One region of the Virgibacillus sp. Bac332 genome, then DNA from elsewhere that is predicted to be linked to it. Evidence: predicted binding sites of a transcription regulator. Region 1 holds the regulator's gene; the other holds the start of a gene.

Region 1 (8,351 bases):
TTAATAACTTAGAGATAAAGGAGTCGTTGTATTTTGCCAAAACGATATTGGTGGGTCATCATAACATATGTACTTGTACAATTCTCAGGAGTTATTTTTATCCCACTTCTATATGCATTGTTACCGATTAATCAGATAGACGCGTTTGTTTACTGGTCGCTGATTAGCTTTATAGCAGGAGTAATTATTGTCTTACAATTAATGAAACCAGACATGAAACAAGGAGTAAATCAACGAGATGCTGCTTCTACTGGAAATGTGATTCTTTGGTCTATTCTCGGTGTATTCATGGCATATTTCGCACAGGGAATCGCCGGATCAATTGAAGTGAAGCTGTTAGGTATTGGACAAGATTCGGAAAACACACAGGCAATTATGGATGTGACTCGTATGTCACCACTGTTTATGATAATTCCTATGTTTGCCGCTCCAATCCTGGAAGAAATCATCTTCCGTAAAATTATTTTCGGACGACTGTATTTACGGACAAACTTCTTCATTGCAGCACTTTTATCCGCGCTCATTTTCGCGGTTATTCATGGTGAGCCTGAGCATATACTTGTATACGGTTCGATGGGCTTAGTGTTTGCGTATCTTTATGTAAAGACAAAGCGTATTATTGTACCAATTATTGTTCATATGGCTATGAACTCATTAGTCGTACTTATACAATATAACATTGACCCAGAGGAATTAGAAAGACAGTTAGAAGAACTACAAACCATTTTCATGCTACATTAATACGAAATGTTGAGTAAGGATTTATTATGGAGGCTTTATAAATGAAGATTTCACCGAAGACCATGGCGATTATTTATTTTATTATGGGAGTATTCTTTACGTACATTGCCATTCTGAGTGCAGATGATACCATCTGGAATGTGACCACAATTATATTAGCAATATTTGCTACACTTGAAATAGGCGTTAGTATTCGTTTAATGTCCTTACATTTTCGCCTTAAACATAAAAAGAAGGAATAGCAGTGTATTATGCTGCTTTCCTTCTTTTTTCATGGGTGCTTTTATTTAACCGCCTTTAACTTCTCCAACCAAGCTTCTTTTTGTTTTATTTTTTGTTCCATCGTTGTATAGCGGATAACAAACATATCGGAATCCTTCACAAACACGCGGGCAAGTTCCTCTTGATCATATTGCAGTGAGTCATTAGTAATAGCAAATTCATAGAACCCTTCTTCGTTTGTTACATCCATTTGCTCAAATTGAAGCTCTCCATCAATCATATCACTCAAGTTACCTTCCATGTTTGTAATGAAGTTTTTAACTCCGATCAAATCTTTTCCATCTTCATAATAATGAAGCGTCAGTAATTCAGTATAATTCTCAAAGGTTTCTCCAGAAACTAAAAATTCAACAATAGCCTCCCCTGATTCCTCTGCATAGTTTCCAAGCTCCCATTTATCTTCACTAAATGGCATCTCTAAACTTCTAATTTCTTCTACATAGTTACCTTCCATCACAGGCTCTGCTTCCCCAGCCTCAATTACTTCTCCATTCTCGTCCAAATTAACCGTTTCGCCGATTTCACTGCTATAGATTTTCCATTCCCCATTATCCGGCTTCAATATATGAACACCTGTTGTTTGATTGTTTTGGTAATCAGGGCCTTCCACTTTCATATTCGTCTGCGTATAAGCTAACCTTGCTTCAGCTGCTGACTTTTCTTCTACATGTACATCCGTTAATGTAATATCTAATGTATATGCTTGTAGGCTATTTATTAGCTCCTTTGTTGTATCATAACCAGGGGACTCAGGATGAATGGTTTTCATATGGCCTTGTAAATCCTTATCCATCATTGTTTGAATATTTTCTTCTAGAACTGCCTTTAAGGTATCATCTTCTGGAATAGTAGCTTCTGCTTTTGGTTCTTCACTAGCTTTGGCAACTTTTTCACTATCACTACTGTCCTTAGCACCACATCCGACTATGAATATAAGGCTAAATATAAAAATAAATAGTAGTGATTTCACCTTCTTCAACATACAATTTTACCTCCTGATTTATGTAATAAGTAAGAATCCCTACTTAGCATAGCTCATGCATATGTATAAAGACAGACGTCTTTATACCCAAAAAATATTCTGAAAATACAGGCTAAAGGTTCTATAAAATTAATGTATTACCAATATATTCCTAAATTAGACGCAAAAAAATACAATAAATTGGAAAAATAATGCAATTTATATGTCATAACACCTGTTTAGTTTCTGGGTATTACTCTAAAAATCACCGTAAAAAAGAAAAAATAATACCTTACAGATCATGTGAAACTTCTATCTACTGAGAATTTTGTTCCCCACGGTACCACAAGAGTATGACCTAAAGGTCTTTGAATCAATCGGACATTTACTGCCAATCGATCCCCGACTTATCCATATTGGTTTCTCTTTATTGCTTGAAGTGGGGTATTGCTGCTAGTTATATGGTAGGATAAAACAATTATAATTAATGACCAGTAGACATTGTTGTCCTCATGAGTGGGTTCAAATAGAAATGTACGACTGGAGCAAGCAATCATGGTGAGCTTGCGAGCCAATGTTGACTTAGCATAGGGCGATTCGTGAAGTCGCCTCGTTTCTGGGCGCTGTAACTAGACGCCGACCCAACACGCTTATATCTACATGGGCTAATTTTATAACTATAAGAAAAACTGAGCAAAATTCGCTCAGTCCTTATCACTACATGCTCAGATTTACGCTTCCTCTAGTAGCTATTATGGAATCACTCCGGCTGCCCACTTCCCTTTCCGTGGGGTTTGTCCTTCAGCTAACTTTTTTAGCAAAACCCGCTCAAAAAAGTGGATCTTCAGGTCAAACATTTCCCACAGGAGTTGAAGTGGCCGGCCTTCGCTATTATCAGGCTCTACAACGCTAGCATGAAGTAACACAGCTGCTTTTATACTCACGGATAACGATTTTCACTTTACCCATTGTAAAAAAAGTCAACCTATTACTTATGACAAGAATTGTTGCACATTCTCATAGCGGAGACTAATTACGTAGACTCCTGCGGGATTAGCGCGAGCCGAAAATCCACTTTGCAACGTGGTCTTCTTTGCAAAGTTAGTTGAGGCCGTGCCCGCGGAAAGCGAAGTAATTAGTCGGAGCATTGCCAATATACACAAACATTTCAAAATAACTACTTGGCTTAACGCAGTCATTGCACTGATTTTATACTTTCTTAACTTACAAAAAAAGAAACCCTATCTAGGTTTCCCAGCTTGTTTCTGATTTCATTTTTCCTTAAGAGCAAAAAACTACTTACTTTTGCTTTTCCAATCAAGAAAGAAAATATACATTGAAGCGTTGCCCATGGAAAACGACGCTTCATCAAATACTGCTATTTCACTATTAAAACGCTCCTTAAGTAATACAGAATCAATGTTTAATCTGTCTACACAAAGTAAAACTTCAATCCGTGGGGGATTTGTTTATCCCCACGGATTATTCGTAAAACCAATCGGACATTTACTGGCAGTCGATCCCCCGCTTAATCCGTATTATTGCTTGAATTAAGATCTTACTGAGTTATTAGCGAGATAAAGGAGAGCATATCAAAAACGCTTCTCAGTAGCTTTAATTACCATCAAGAGGCTTCGCTTATTCTAGACGATTCGTTTCTAAAGGATAATGTTTTAAGAAGTAAACAAGTGCTTGTAGCTCAACCGCTAAATCAATATGATGAACACGAATATGTTCTGGAACCGTAATCCTCGCTGGAGTGAAATTTAAAATCCCCGTAATCCCTTGCTCCACGAGTCGATCGGTGATTCCATCCGCTTCACTAGCAGGGATTGTTAAGATTGCCACCTTTACACCAGCTATCTTGTCTTCTAAATCTGCAATATTATATACAGGTACATCACCAATCGTAGTTCCAACCTTATCGGGATCACTATCGAACGCCATCTTTATTAATATATTATTATTTTTCATAAAATTATAATGTAAAAAGGCAGTACCTAGATTACCTACGCCAATTAGTGCAACATCCGTTGTTTCATCCTGATCGAGCGTCTTACGAAAAAATCCCAATAGGTATTCGACATTATAGCCATATCCCTTTTTACCCAATGCACCAAAATAAGAAAAATCTCTGCGAATGGTAGCAGAATCGACTTTTACCGCATCACTTAATTCCTTGGAGGACACCCTTTTTTTGCCCTGGTGATTCAAATTATTTAAAAATCGATAATACAATGGCAAGCGTTTAGCAGTTGCTTGAGGTATTTTATTTTGATCCATGGTCATTCCTTCTTTCCTTACGATAATAATCTCCAGATTTACCACCTTGTTTTTCGATTAAAAATGTCTGGCCGATGGTCATCCCTTTATCAATCGCTTTGCACATATCATATACTGTCAATGTAGCAGCAGACACAGCAGTAAGAGCTTCCATCTCAACACCTGTAATTCCTTTCGTTTTCACAGTGGCATCAACAATTAATTCATATGTATCATGTGACGTATCCCACTGAAACGAAATATTAACGCCCGTTAATGGTAACGGATGACACATTGGAATAAAGTCTGGTGTCTTCTTTGCTGCCATAATACCTGCAACTTGTGCAACTGCAAGTACATCCCCTTTTTTTATAGCATTTCCAATAATCGCCTCATAAACTTGTTTGTTCATAAGGATACTGGATCTAGCGATTGCCATACGATTCGTTTCTTGCTTATCACTAATATCCACCATATGCGCCCTACCCTGTTGATTAAAGTGTGTAAAATCTGACATTTGCCCAACTCCATTGCTTTGAACTCCATCTCTATTCTAGCAGAAAAATGGAAATAAGTCGTGATCGTTTTCACAATTATATTGCTTGCGTTCATGTAATTAAGATACACTAGTATGGATGAGGTGAAAAGCTATGATACTTATGCAAATGAATGGACTTTCTAAGGCATTTGGTGCTGATGAGATTCTATCGAATATAAAAATGGAAGTAAAAGACAATGATCGTATTGCTATTGTAGGTAGAAATGGAGCTGGAAAGTCTACACTATTAAAAATAATGGCTGGTGAACTCAGCTATGATGATGGTGAGCTTTTCCAGCCTAAGGATTTAACAATCGGTTACTTATCACAACATATGTCACTTGAATCAAATCAAACCATTTGGGATGAAATGCTCGCTGTATTTACGGAATTAAGAAAACAGGAAGAAGAGCTACGTCTCCTTGAAAAGCAAATGGAACAAACGACTAACCATTCAACTGACAGCTATGAAAAATTATTGGATCAATACGATAAACTACAACAGGTCTTTCAAAGGAATGGCGGATATACCTATGAAGCAGATATAAAAGCTGTTTTAACTGGCCTAGATTTTCATCATTTTGACTACCAAACACCAATTGAAACACTAAGTGGTGGTCAAAAAACTAGATTGGCACTAGGAAAACTGTTATTAAAGAAGCCACAGTTACTTATTTTAGATGAACCAACAAACCACTTGGATATTGATACATTAAATTGGTTAGAAAACTATCTAATAAGCTATCCTGGAGCTATCATCATCGTCTCCCACGATCGTTATTTTCTAGATAAGACCGTATCCATCGTTTATGAGATTTCCAGACATAAAACGAAAAAATATCATGGTACGTATAGTAAATTTTTAGAACAAAAAGCTTTGGATTTTGAAAAAGACCTAAAAGAATATGAAAAACAACAATCTGAAATTAAAAAAATGGAGGATTTTATTCAACGAAATATTGTACGTGCGTCTACAACCAAGCGTGCCCAAAGTAGGCGGAAGCAGTTAGAAAAAATGGACAAGCTTGATCGACCTTTAGGAGAAGAATCTTCTGCTTCCTTTTCATTTCATATCGACAAAAGAAGTGGAAATGATGTCTTAAAAATCAATGATCTGTCCTTTCGTTATGATGGTGAAGATAATGACTTATTTCACCATGTAGATCTGCACCTAAATCGTGGTGAAAGTGTTGCTTTAGTAGGACCTAATGGAGTTGGTAAAACTACGTTATTAAAAGTTATATTAGGTAAACTGAAGGCTGCAAAAGGTAACATTCAGCTCGGAACAAATGTTCAAATTGGTTATTATGATCAAGAGCAGGCAAATTTAAACTCTTCAAAAACGGTATTGATGGAACTCTGGGATGATTATCCGACGATAAATGAAAAAGATATACGCACCGTTCTTGGTAACTTCTTATTTTCAGGAGACGATGTCTTAAAGCCAGTGAATGCATTAAGTGGGGGAGAAAAAGCAAGACTGGCATTATCTAAATTGATGATGCAAAAAGCCAATCTGCTTATACTCGATGAACCGACAAACCATCTTGATATCGATAGTAAGGAAGTACTTGAAGCTGCTTTAATCGATTATCCAGGTACGATACTTTTTGTTTCTCATGATCGCTATTTTATTAACAAAATTGCTGATCAAGTGATCGAAATGCAAAGATCCAATACGATGCTTTATTTAGGGGATTATGATTATTATCTAGAGAAAAAAGCAGAAGAGGCAGAAATACAAAGATTACAGCAAGCTGAAGTAGTTAAACAAAAGTCAACAACTGAAAAAAAGCGGAGCTACAAGGAAGAAAAGCAATTAAAAAGTGAAAGACGCAAGAAGCAACGACGAATTGCTGAACTCGAGGAAGAAATTGAAAAACTAGAGTTAGAAATCAATCAGATAGAAGATAAAATGACACAGCCAGAAATTTTCCAAGATCATGAAAAGGCACTTGAATTAACTCAAGAGACGCAAAATCGAAAACAGCATATCGAACGATTAATGGAAGAGTGGGCCGAGCTACAAGAGGAATAATCGATTTAAAAGAGCGCCCCAACATAGTAATCTAGATGAAACAAATCCGAGCTATATTCCGAATATACGAAGTTATATTTCGAAAAATAGCTCGGGTTTTTTATCATTTTTTGAATACAATGATTAGGTGGTTTACCGAAGTATGAAATAGAAAGAATAGTCAACCTTAGATGGATAAATTGCTCGAGTCTACATAAAGCGTCCCATATCCTAGATTTCGATGATGATATGCCACATCTGCTTGTAAATAAAAAGCTACATGATCGCAATTTTATATCATGTAGCTTTTTTAGATGACCATATTTATTTGAATAGATAATCATTTTGAATCGAGTTTTCCACAGCTATTCGATAAATCACGCCAAAGCCAAGCATTGTGGATAATACGGAACTGCCTCCATAACTTATCAACAATAACGGAATTCCTGTAACCGGCATAATTCCTATTGCCATCCCAACATTTTGAAACACGTGGACTAACAGCATACTCAGGTAGCCAAAACAAATATATGCAGCAAACGGCGAATGCTTATAAATAGCGAGCCCAATCGTAACTAACTTATATAGCAACATAAAATATAGAAAAATGACAAGCGCACTGCCGACAAAACCAAAGCTCTCTCCAATGATGGAAAAGATAAAATCGGTTTGTGCTTCTGGGAAATTAACCTGAGGTGTCCCAAGCCCTTTTCCAAATAATTGCCCTGAACCAAGTGCCATAAAAGCCTGGTCAAAATGCCATGTAGCATCACTTGTTTGTTGCGTAGGATCAAACCACGTCATAATTCGATCAATCTGGTACGCCTGATCGTCTCCAACAATTTTCTTTGCTAGATCCGGGAACTTTACAATAAATCCTAATACAGCGCCAAGTATCGCTGAAATACTAACAATTAGGAACGTAATAATTTTCCAATCAATTCCCGATAATATAATAATCATTCCTGCAATGAATAGATACACCATTGCCGTACCAAAATCAGGCTGTTGCATAATTAAAAAGACGGGAGCTCCAACTACTGCAAGAATTTTAACTAACATAAGTATGTCTGACTTTACGGTCGGTCTTTCAAATTTTTGCTTATGGCTGTGGATAACAGCAGCCATGTATATAATGGTCGTTATTTTCGTAAACTCAGCGGGCTGTAACGAAAGTCCAGGAAGCTGGAACCAACTTTTCGCATTATTGACAGGCTTTGCTATCGCCTCAGGACTAATTAACAACACAGCAAGCACAAGTACACCAAATCCATATATGAAGACACTAGCCTTCTGTATTTGCTCAATATCTAAATACTGTATGGCAGCTACAATACCAACACCTATTGTAAACCAAACAATTTGTTGCAAGACAAAGTTCTTACCATATTGATCCAATTGCTGGGCGTTGTAAATAGCAAGTAAGCTGACACATACAAACAAAATAAATAAGATAATTAAATCATTCTGTATATAAAAGGACTGTTTCTTAGACACTGCTCAATCACCAAATTTCTCTAACATCATTAAATGTTGTATAGTTATCCACA
Region 2 (8,351 bases), 1.5 Mb from region 1:
GATAACCAAGAATTACAAAAGTTATTAACTTCTTTTGGAGTCGTTGTGATACCAGACAATATGGGCAATTTCACTCATAACTCTGCTTTTTATTTAGTGAATCCCCAAGGCAAGCTAGTAGAAGTTATGGATTATCAACAAATTGATTTAGCAGTTGAAAAAATAACAAGTATATTGAAAACAAATGAGGGGAGATAATGGATGAAACAAGCAATCTATGGATTAGGATTGTATATTTTCATGATGCTCCCACCAGTTATTACTTTATTCGAATCTATAATGGTAGTTCATATGCATATGCAAATGCCTTTGTTGGTTATTATTGGAATGATGTTTACACCATACCTCAAGAAAAAATTTCCCGGATTTTTTGAAGCTTGGAATCAAAATGGTATACCTGGAATAGTACTTTTTTTGATAATTATGAGTTACTGGATGCTCCCACGTGCTATGGATGAGGCCCTTACTTTACCATTAGTAGAGATTTTTAAATTTATAAGCTTACCATTTCTTGCAGGAGTACCACTAAGAGATAGCTGGCAAAAACTTATGAAATTTGAAAAGAATAGTGTGTATATCTTCTTTAGTGTATTATCAGGAATTATGGCTTGGATTTATATTGCTTCCCCTACACAGCTGTGCAATAACTATTTAGTAACTGAGCAAAGAGCATTAGGCTGGACATTTTTAATAACCGGATTATGTATTATAATTTATTTTATCCAATCGCTATTTATTGATGATACAGAAGATTACTAAACGAAATAATGTCTTTTTGGAGACAAAGAATAGAAGAAAATCGGTCAAATAGGATTTTCAACTTTAAGAATAGACTGGACTCACTAAATGCTTTATTCGAAAAACAAGGCTTTTCTATAACTGATGCAGAACATGCTATTTTTGACATTAATGGTAAACTTTTGGATGGAATCAAGACGTAATAAAGTGGTCAGTTACAAAAGAAATTTAATTTTCTAACTCTAAACTACTCTTTACACTGCTGCTAAGTAAGTAATCTCTTTTAAGGAAAAATTGAAGTTAGATGAGCAATGGTTAGAAAGCGACTAAAACAACCTAGACGATACTCTATTCGTGTGTGTTTGATCCCATATATAACTGACAGTTAACTCCACTTATCAATACTGAGGTTCACTTTTTTCCCGAAGTGGGGCGTTACTGCCAGTAATGTCTGATTGGTTCAAAGGTCTTCAGGTCATACCCTTGTGGTATGAACAATCAGTGGGGGGATAAAACAAAACCCCCACTGATTGAAGCAAAAAGATCGCTCTCTATATATTAAAATCATGTCCATTAGAAAAGGAACACCTCTCTTGAGATGCACCTTTTATTGAAATAATTCTTCCTTCAACCTATTGGTATCTAGTATCATATTTCCATCACTATCTATTAGAATTAATTGTTTCTTCTTTAATTGGGTGATCGTTCTGCTAACTGTTTCACGACTTGAACCAATCATATTGGCTAAATCTCTATTCGTAAAACGGGTGGTCAATGTCATTGTTTCATTGATATGCTCCATTCCATGTTTTTTTCCAAGGCGAATTAATAGAAGAATAATTTGTTCGTAAGTATTACGTAGGATTTTTTCTTCTAAGCGATTCTGTAAATCCACTATCTTATCTCCAAGCACACGGAAAATCTTGATACTTACCTCTGGATTGTTGATTAAAAAATCCTCAAATAAATGGATGGGGATGTAAAATAATACTGCTTCTTCCATTACTTCAGCATGTGCAGGGTAGTTATCATTACGAAAAAAACCTTGGTGAGGAAACATTTCACCTTCACTTAGAATATTGATAATTTGTTCTTTTCCTTGAATATCAGTTCGATAAATTTTTATTTTACCTTGGTGTATAAAATACACATTAGTGAGAAGGTCATCTTGCATAAAGATATGGACTCCCGATCGGTAGGTTCGATTTTTTGCAATATTTATAATCGGATCAATTTCATAGTCTGTTAAACTTTTGAAAAGGGGGAAACGTTGTAATAATTTTTTAACTGATGCTGGATACATAATTATCATCCTTTCAAATATAGTGCTCCATCTCATAATATTATCACGTACAATTTATAATAAGATGTGAAGAATATCATACTTATCAGATTGTAGTGGAGACTTTGGAGGATAACTATTGAGAAAAAATAGATTACAAAGGTAAGAGCTGTGATAAACATATGATTGTTAAAGCAAAAGCCAAACTATCACCCAATCCATGGTACTGCCTCTCGAAAGTAGAGTAAATAATCTAATTTCTGGGGATGTTTTGTAAAGTTTGTCACGGAGTATTTAGATGGAACTCTTTCATATCGTTCCTTAGCTAAAAATATAATATGGGTAGTTCCACACTAATAGGGAGAGCCACCGATAAACCAAAGCCCCGCTGATTGAAGTTTCACATTATAACTTTCTTATTATCTTTTTTTTAGAAAAATACTTAAGTTTTGTCCCAATTCTTTTCTTATTTTCTAGTTGGAAATATTCGTATTACGTCATAATTTAGTTATGTGATAAATATCACTAATTGTTTAGTTTTATTGTATTACAATTTTCCTAGACTTAAGAAGGGTGGGGCAGTAATGTTTAATAGAGATTATAATGAAAATCCGTTTATCGTAATATGGGAGCTAACACGTGCTTGTCAGTTACATTGTTTACACTGTCGTGCAGAAGCACAGTATCATAGACACCCATTAGAATTGAATTTTGAGGAAGGAAAGAAATTAATAGATAATATCTATGAAATGGACAATCCTATGCTTGTATTCACTGGCGGAGATCCATTGGAACGTCTAGATGTTTTTGATATTGCAGAATATGCGATTAAAAAAGGTGTCCGTTTATCCATGACACCATCTGCAACACCAAATGTAACCAAAGAAGCAATGAAAAAGGCGAAAGATATTGGACTTGCTAGATGGGCCTTTAGTATCGATGGCCATTGTAAAGAAGTTCATGACCATTTCCGAGGTACGGAAGGATCCTTTGATTTAACAATAAACGCTATTAACGATTTACATGAACTGGATATGCCTTTACAAATTAATACGGTTATTTCTAAATATAATTATGAGCATTTGGATGAAATGGCAGAGCTAGTAGAAAATTTGAATTGTGTAATGTGGAGTGTGTTTTTCCTTGTTCCTACTGGGCGAGGGAAAGAGTCAGATATGATTTCACCTGCTGAACATGAGAAGGTATTTAGATGGTTATACAAACTCTCAAAGCGTGTTCCTTTTGATATTAAAACAACAGCTGGCCAGCACTATCGGCGTGTGGTTATACAGCAGAAAATGCGTGAACAAAGAGGTATGAGTGATAAAGAACATATCTTTTACGAAGATGCTATCATCGCAGGAAAAACAGGGCAAATTGATGGATTAGGGAGAGCTCCAAAAGGGGTAAATGATGGAAATGGGTTTGTGTTCATTTCTCACACTGGGGATGTATACCCAAGTGGTCTATTACCTATTCGAGCAGGTAATGTACGACACACTCCAATATCAGAAATTTATAGAGAATCAGAGGTGTTTAAAAATTTAAGGAACCCTGATAAATATAAAGGAAAATGTGGAATCTGCGAATTTCGCCATGTATGTGGTGGTTCCAGATCCAGAGCATACAATGTAACAGGTGATTATATGGAAAGTGAACCTTATTGTGTATATATCCCAAGAGCAATGCGTAAGAAAGGAAAGAATATTATAGAAAAATAGATAGAAGCTGAGCAGATGGATGCTTAGCTTTTTTGTAGTCTAGGAAATGAAGGGAATTATAAAATTAGCCCATGTGAATAAAGATGGGCGTGTTGAGCTTTGTCCAGCTCTAGCGCCCAGAAACGAGGCGCCTTCACGAATCGCCCCATGTTAAGTCATCATCGGCTCGAAGCTCACCGTGATTTCTTTATCTCCGTTGACTCGCTCCAGTCGTTCGTTTCTATTCGGGCGCTTACACTTTTGTTCTATGAATAAAATGCAGAAATCAGGGGATAGGAACTGTACGGAGAGGAAGAATTCACAAAAAGGCACTCAAGAGCAAGACTATTGACCAAACAATACACAACACGTTACTGTACTAAATTTGCATTACATTATGAAAAGATGATTTAAATATTAATAAGTTTATGACCATATTTTGACATCTGTCAAAGTGTGACATACTTCACACTATAGTAGAGATTTGAATGTTTTAATAAGTTATAGGCTTCACAAAGTAACTTATTTGGAGGGACAATAATGAAAAAAAAACCATCTCCACTTTGGCAACGAATAAATTATATAAAACCAAAAGAGACTTATTCAAATAATCATAGCCAATTACAAGAAGGGAACCGTGATTGGGAAAATGTATATCGAAAAAGATGGCAGCATGACAAGATAATTCGTTCCACACATGGTGTGAACTGTACGGGATCATGTAGTTGGAATATTTACGTAAAAGATGGGATCGTTACATGGGAAGGCCAGGCCTTAGACTATCCATCGACAGGACCAGATATGCCAGATTTTGAGCCACGCGGATGCCCAAGAGGAGCAAGCTTTTCTTGGTATATTTACAGCCCATTGCGCGTGAAATATCCATATGTCAGGAAGAAATTATTGCTTTTATGGAGAGAAGCTTTAGCTACAAATGACACTCCATTAGAAGCATGGAAAAGTATTGTGGAAGATAAGGAAAAAGCAAAGTCTTATAAACAGGCTAGGGGGAAGGGAGGATTAGTTAGAGCTGATTGGGAAGAAGTAACTAAGCTTATAGCGGCTTCAACACTTTATACAATCGTCAAATATGGTCCTGACCGTAATGTTGGATTTTCACCAATCCCAGCAATGTCAATGCTAAGCTATGCAGCCGGTAGTCGTTTTATGCATTTGCTTGGCGGACAAATGCTCAGCTTCTATGATTGGTATGCAGACTTACCACCAGCATCTCCGCAAATTTGGGGGGATCAAACCGATGTGCCAGAAAGTTCTGATTGGTTTAATTCCAGTTATATTATGACATGGGGTTCCAATGTTCCGATGACACGTACACCAGATGCTCACTTTTTAGTTGAAGCTCGCTATAAAGGGACAAAAGTTGTTTCAGTTAGTCCAGATTATGCAGAATCAACCAAATTTGCAGATGACTGGCTTTCCATTAGACAAGGAACAGATGGCGCGGCAGCAATGGCAATGGGACATGTTATTTTAAACGAATTTTATAATAAAAATAAAACACCTTATTTTGAAAATTATGCAAAACAGTACACAGATTTTCCGTTTTCAGTTCGATTAAAACAAGTAAATGGTAAGTTTATAGCAGACCGATTTCTAAATGCCGAAGATCTTGGCCTAGCATCCGAGAATAATCAATTTAAGCCAGCAATGTATAACCAAGCTACAAATGGTTTTTCCATCCCTCATGGAACAATGGGTTCTCGCTGGGATAAAAAAGGGACTTGGAATTTAAGACTTATTGACGAAAATACCAATGAAAAGATTGAACCTGTTTTAAGCTTCTTTGATATGGAAGACGAAGTAATTCATGTAGACATGCCGTATTTCGATGCAGAGGAGAAAAAAGTACTACCTCGTGCTATACCTGTGAAGAAAGTAGAACTAAACGGAGAAGTAGTATATGTTGCCACTGTTTATGATTTAATGCTTGGTAATTACGGAATTGATCGTGGTCTTGGTGGAGAAGCTGCAAGTTCTTATAACGAGATTGCACCATTTTCACCAGCATGGCAGGAGGAAATAACAGGTGTGGATCGTAATCTAATCATTAAAGTTGCTCGTGAATTTGCACAGAATGCCATTGATACAAAAGGTCGTTCCATGATTATTATGGGGGCCGGAATTAACCACTGGTACAATTCTGATACGATTTATCGTGCAATTATAAATCTTGTACTTATGATCGGCGCACAAGGTGTAAATGGTGGTGGCTGGGCTCACTATGTTGGCCAGGAAAAACTCCGTCCCGTTGAAGGGTGGACTACGATTCAATCCGCCAAAGACTGGGGAGGGCCGGCAAAATTGCAAAATGGTACTTCCTTTTTCTACTTTGCAACAGGTCAATGGCGTTATGAAGAAACACCTATTTCGGAACTTGCTGCTGCAACTATAGACAAAGCTAGATATGATCACCCTGGTGATTACAATGTTTTAGCAGCCCGTTTAGGGTGGTTACCATCATATCCGACGTTTAATAAAAACGGTATTGATTTATATAATGAAGCAATTGCAAATGGAAATGAAACAACAGAAGAGATCGGAAACTTCGTTGCCAAACAATTAAAAGAGAAGAAATTACAATTTGCAATTGAGGATCCTGATAATTCGGTTAATTTTCCAAGGAATTTGTTTGTTTGGCGCGCGAACCTAATTTCAAGTTCTGGAAAAGGACATGAATATTTCTTAAAACATTTATTAGGTGCATCAAATGGGCTCTTGAACTCTGATGAAGATAGTATTCGACCAAAAGAAATTAAATGGCGAGATGAAGCACCTGAAGGGAAGGTAGATCTATTAATTAATCTAGATTTTCGTATGGCTGGAACAGCTCTATACTCTGATGTTATCCTCCCTGCATCAACATGGTATGAAAAGCATGATTTATCAAGCACGGATATGCATCCATTTGTACATCCGTTTAGTTCAGCTATCACATCACCATGGGAAGCAAAATCTGACTGGGACATTTTCAAAGTTTTAGCAAAAGGCGTTTCCGATATAGCTCAAGAAATCGGTATGGGCACAATCAAGGAAATAGTTGCGACACCAATAAATCATGACACGCCTGGAGAGATGGCACAGCCACTTGGCAAAATTGAAGACTGGTCAAAAGGGGAATGTGAACCAATTCCAGGTAAAACTATGCCACAAATTCATGTTGTCGAACGTGATTTCAAACAAATTTATAATAAAATGACAGCACTTGGTTCAAATATTGCCACTAAAGCATATGGAACCAAAGGTATCAATTGGATGATGAAAGATGAATATGAACAGGCGAAACGAACGTTTGGCACGGTAGATAACGGAAGTATTGCCGATGGATGTCCAGATATCACTAGTGCAAGAGATGCGTGTGATGCAATCTTAATGCTTTCTTCTACGACAAATGGAAAAGTTGCCGTAAAAGCGTGGGAAGCATTAGAAAAGACAACGAACTTAGAGTTAAAGGATTTAGCTACTGAAAGAGAAGAAGAGTTATTTACATTTGATAATATTGTCACCCAACCGAAAACAGTTCTTACTTCACCAGCATTTAGTGGCTCAGAAAAAGGTGGAAGAAGATATTCACCATTTACAACCAATGTTGAACGATTGATCCCATTTCGAACAATTACAGGACGCCAATCTTACTTTTTGGATCATGAAATAATTAAGGAATTTGGGGAGTCATTTGCCATATTCAAACCAATTTTAAATCAAAAGCCATTTAGTTCTAAACGCCCAGATGTCGAAGGAAAAGAAATTACATTAAATTACTTAACGCCACATAATAAATGGTCAATTCATAGTATGTACTTTGATTCACAGCCGATGCTGACGTTATTTCGCGGTGGACCAACAGTCTGGCTTAATAAAGATGATGCTGCTGAGATTGATGTAAAAGATAATGATTGGATTGAATGTTTCAATCGTAATGGCGTAGTTGTAGCAAGAGCGGTTGTTTCACACCGTATTCCTAGAACCATGGCATTTATGCATCATGCACAAGATCGTCATATTCATACACCTGGTACGAAACTAACGAAAAATCGTGGAGGTACGCATAACAGCCCAACAAAAATTCATGTGAAACCAACACATATGATTGGTGGATATGCACAATTAAGTTATGGATTTAATTATTATGGACCTACCGGAAACCAGCGTGACTTAAACGTGGTTATTAGAAAAATGAAGGAGGTTGATTGGCTTGAAGATTAAAGCACAGGTGGGAATGGTGATGAACCTGGATAAATGTATTGGCTGTCATACTTGCAGTGTAACCTGTAAAAATACATGGACAAACCGTCCGGGTGCAGAATATATGTATTTTAATAATGTTGAAACAAAACCTGGTATCGGCTATCCAAAACAATGGGAATCCCAGGAAAAATATAAAGGTGGTTGGGAACTTCAAGATGGGGAGTTACGGTTAAAATCCGGATCGAAAACAAACCGCCTCTTAAATCTATTCTATAATCCTAATCAACCAGAGATGGATGATTACTATGAACCGTGGAACTATGATTATGAGACGTTAACCAATAGCAAAGAAAGAAAACATCAACCGATTGCTAGAGCTAAATCTGCTATAACTGGAGAATTTATGGATTTAGAATGGGGGCCAA

The links. Region 1 encodes Rex, which represses fermentation and respiration genes when NADH is low (regulators of the CRP and FNR family bind a similar motif). Its sites were predicted from a motif close to TTGTGAAATATTTCACAA; they were not measured.
Region 2: the regulator Rex is predicted to act here: its motif matches at 2,531-2,548, upstream of D9782_RS15915 (TIGR04053 family radical SAM/SPASM domain-containing protein).

What each region holds. Positions count from the first base shown of each region.
Region 1 is NZ_CP033046.1:1,846,750-1,855,100, reverse strand. It holds gene D9782_RS08940 (CPBP family intramembrane glutamic endopeptidase) at 34-741, shown strand; gene D9782_RS08935 (YdiK family protein) at 783-983, shown strand; gene D9782_RS08930 (hypothetical protein) at 1,025-2,005, opposite strand; gene D9782_RS08925 (hypothetical protein) at 2,737-2,928, opposite strand; gene D9782_RS08920 (redox-sensing transcriptional repressor Rex) at 3,623-4,273, opposite strand; gene moaC (cyclic pyranopterin monophosphate synthase MoaC) at 4,254-4,763, opposite strand; gene abc-f (ribosomal protection-like ABC-F family protein) at 4,897-6,822, shown strand; gene D9782_RS08905 (FtsW/RodA/SpoVE family cell cycle protein) at 7,126-8,298, opposite strand.
Region 2 is NZ_CP033046.1:3,320,917-3,329,267, reverse strand. It holds gene D9782_RS15930 (SCO family protein) at 1-198, shown strand, start outside; gene D9782_RS15925 (hypothetical protein) at 202-759, shown strand; gene D9782_RS15920 (Crp/Fnr family transcriptional regulator) at 1,346-2,041, opposite strand; gene D9782_RS15915 (TIGR04053 family radical SAM/SPASM domain-containing protein) at 2,605-3,741, shown strand; gene D9782_RS15910 (nitrate reductase subunit alpha) at 4,261-7,944, shown strand; gene narH (nitrate reductase subunit beta) at 7,934-8,351, shown strand, end outside.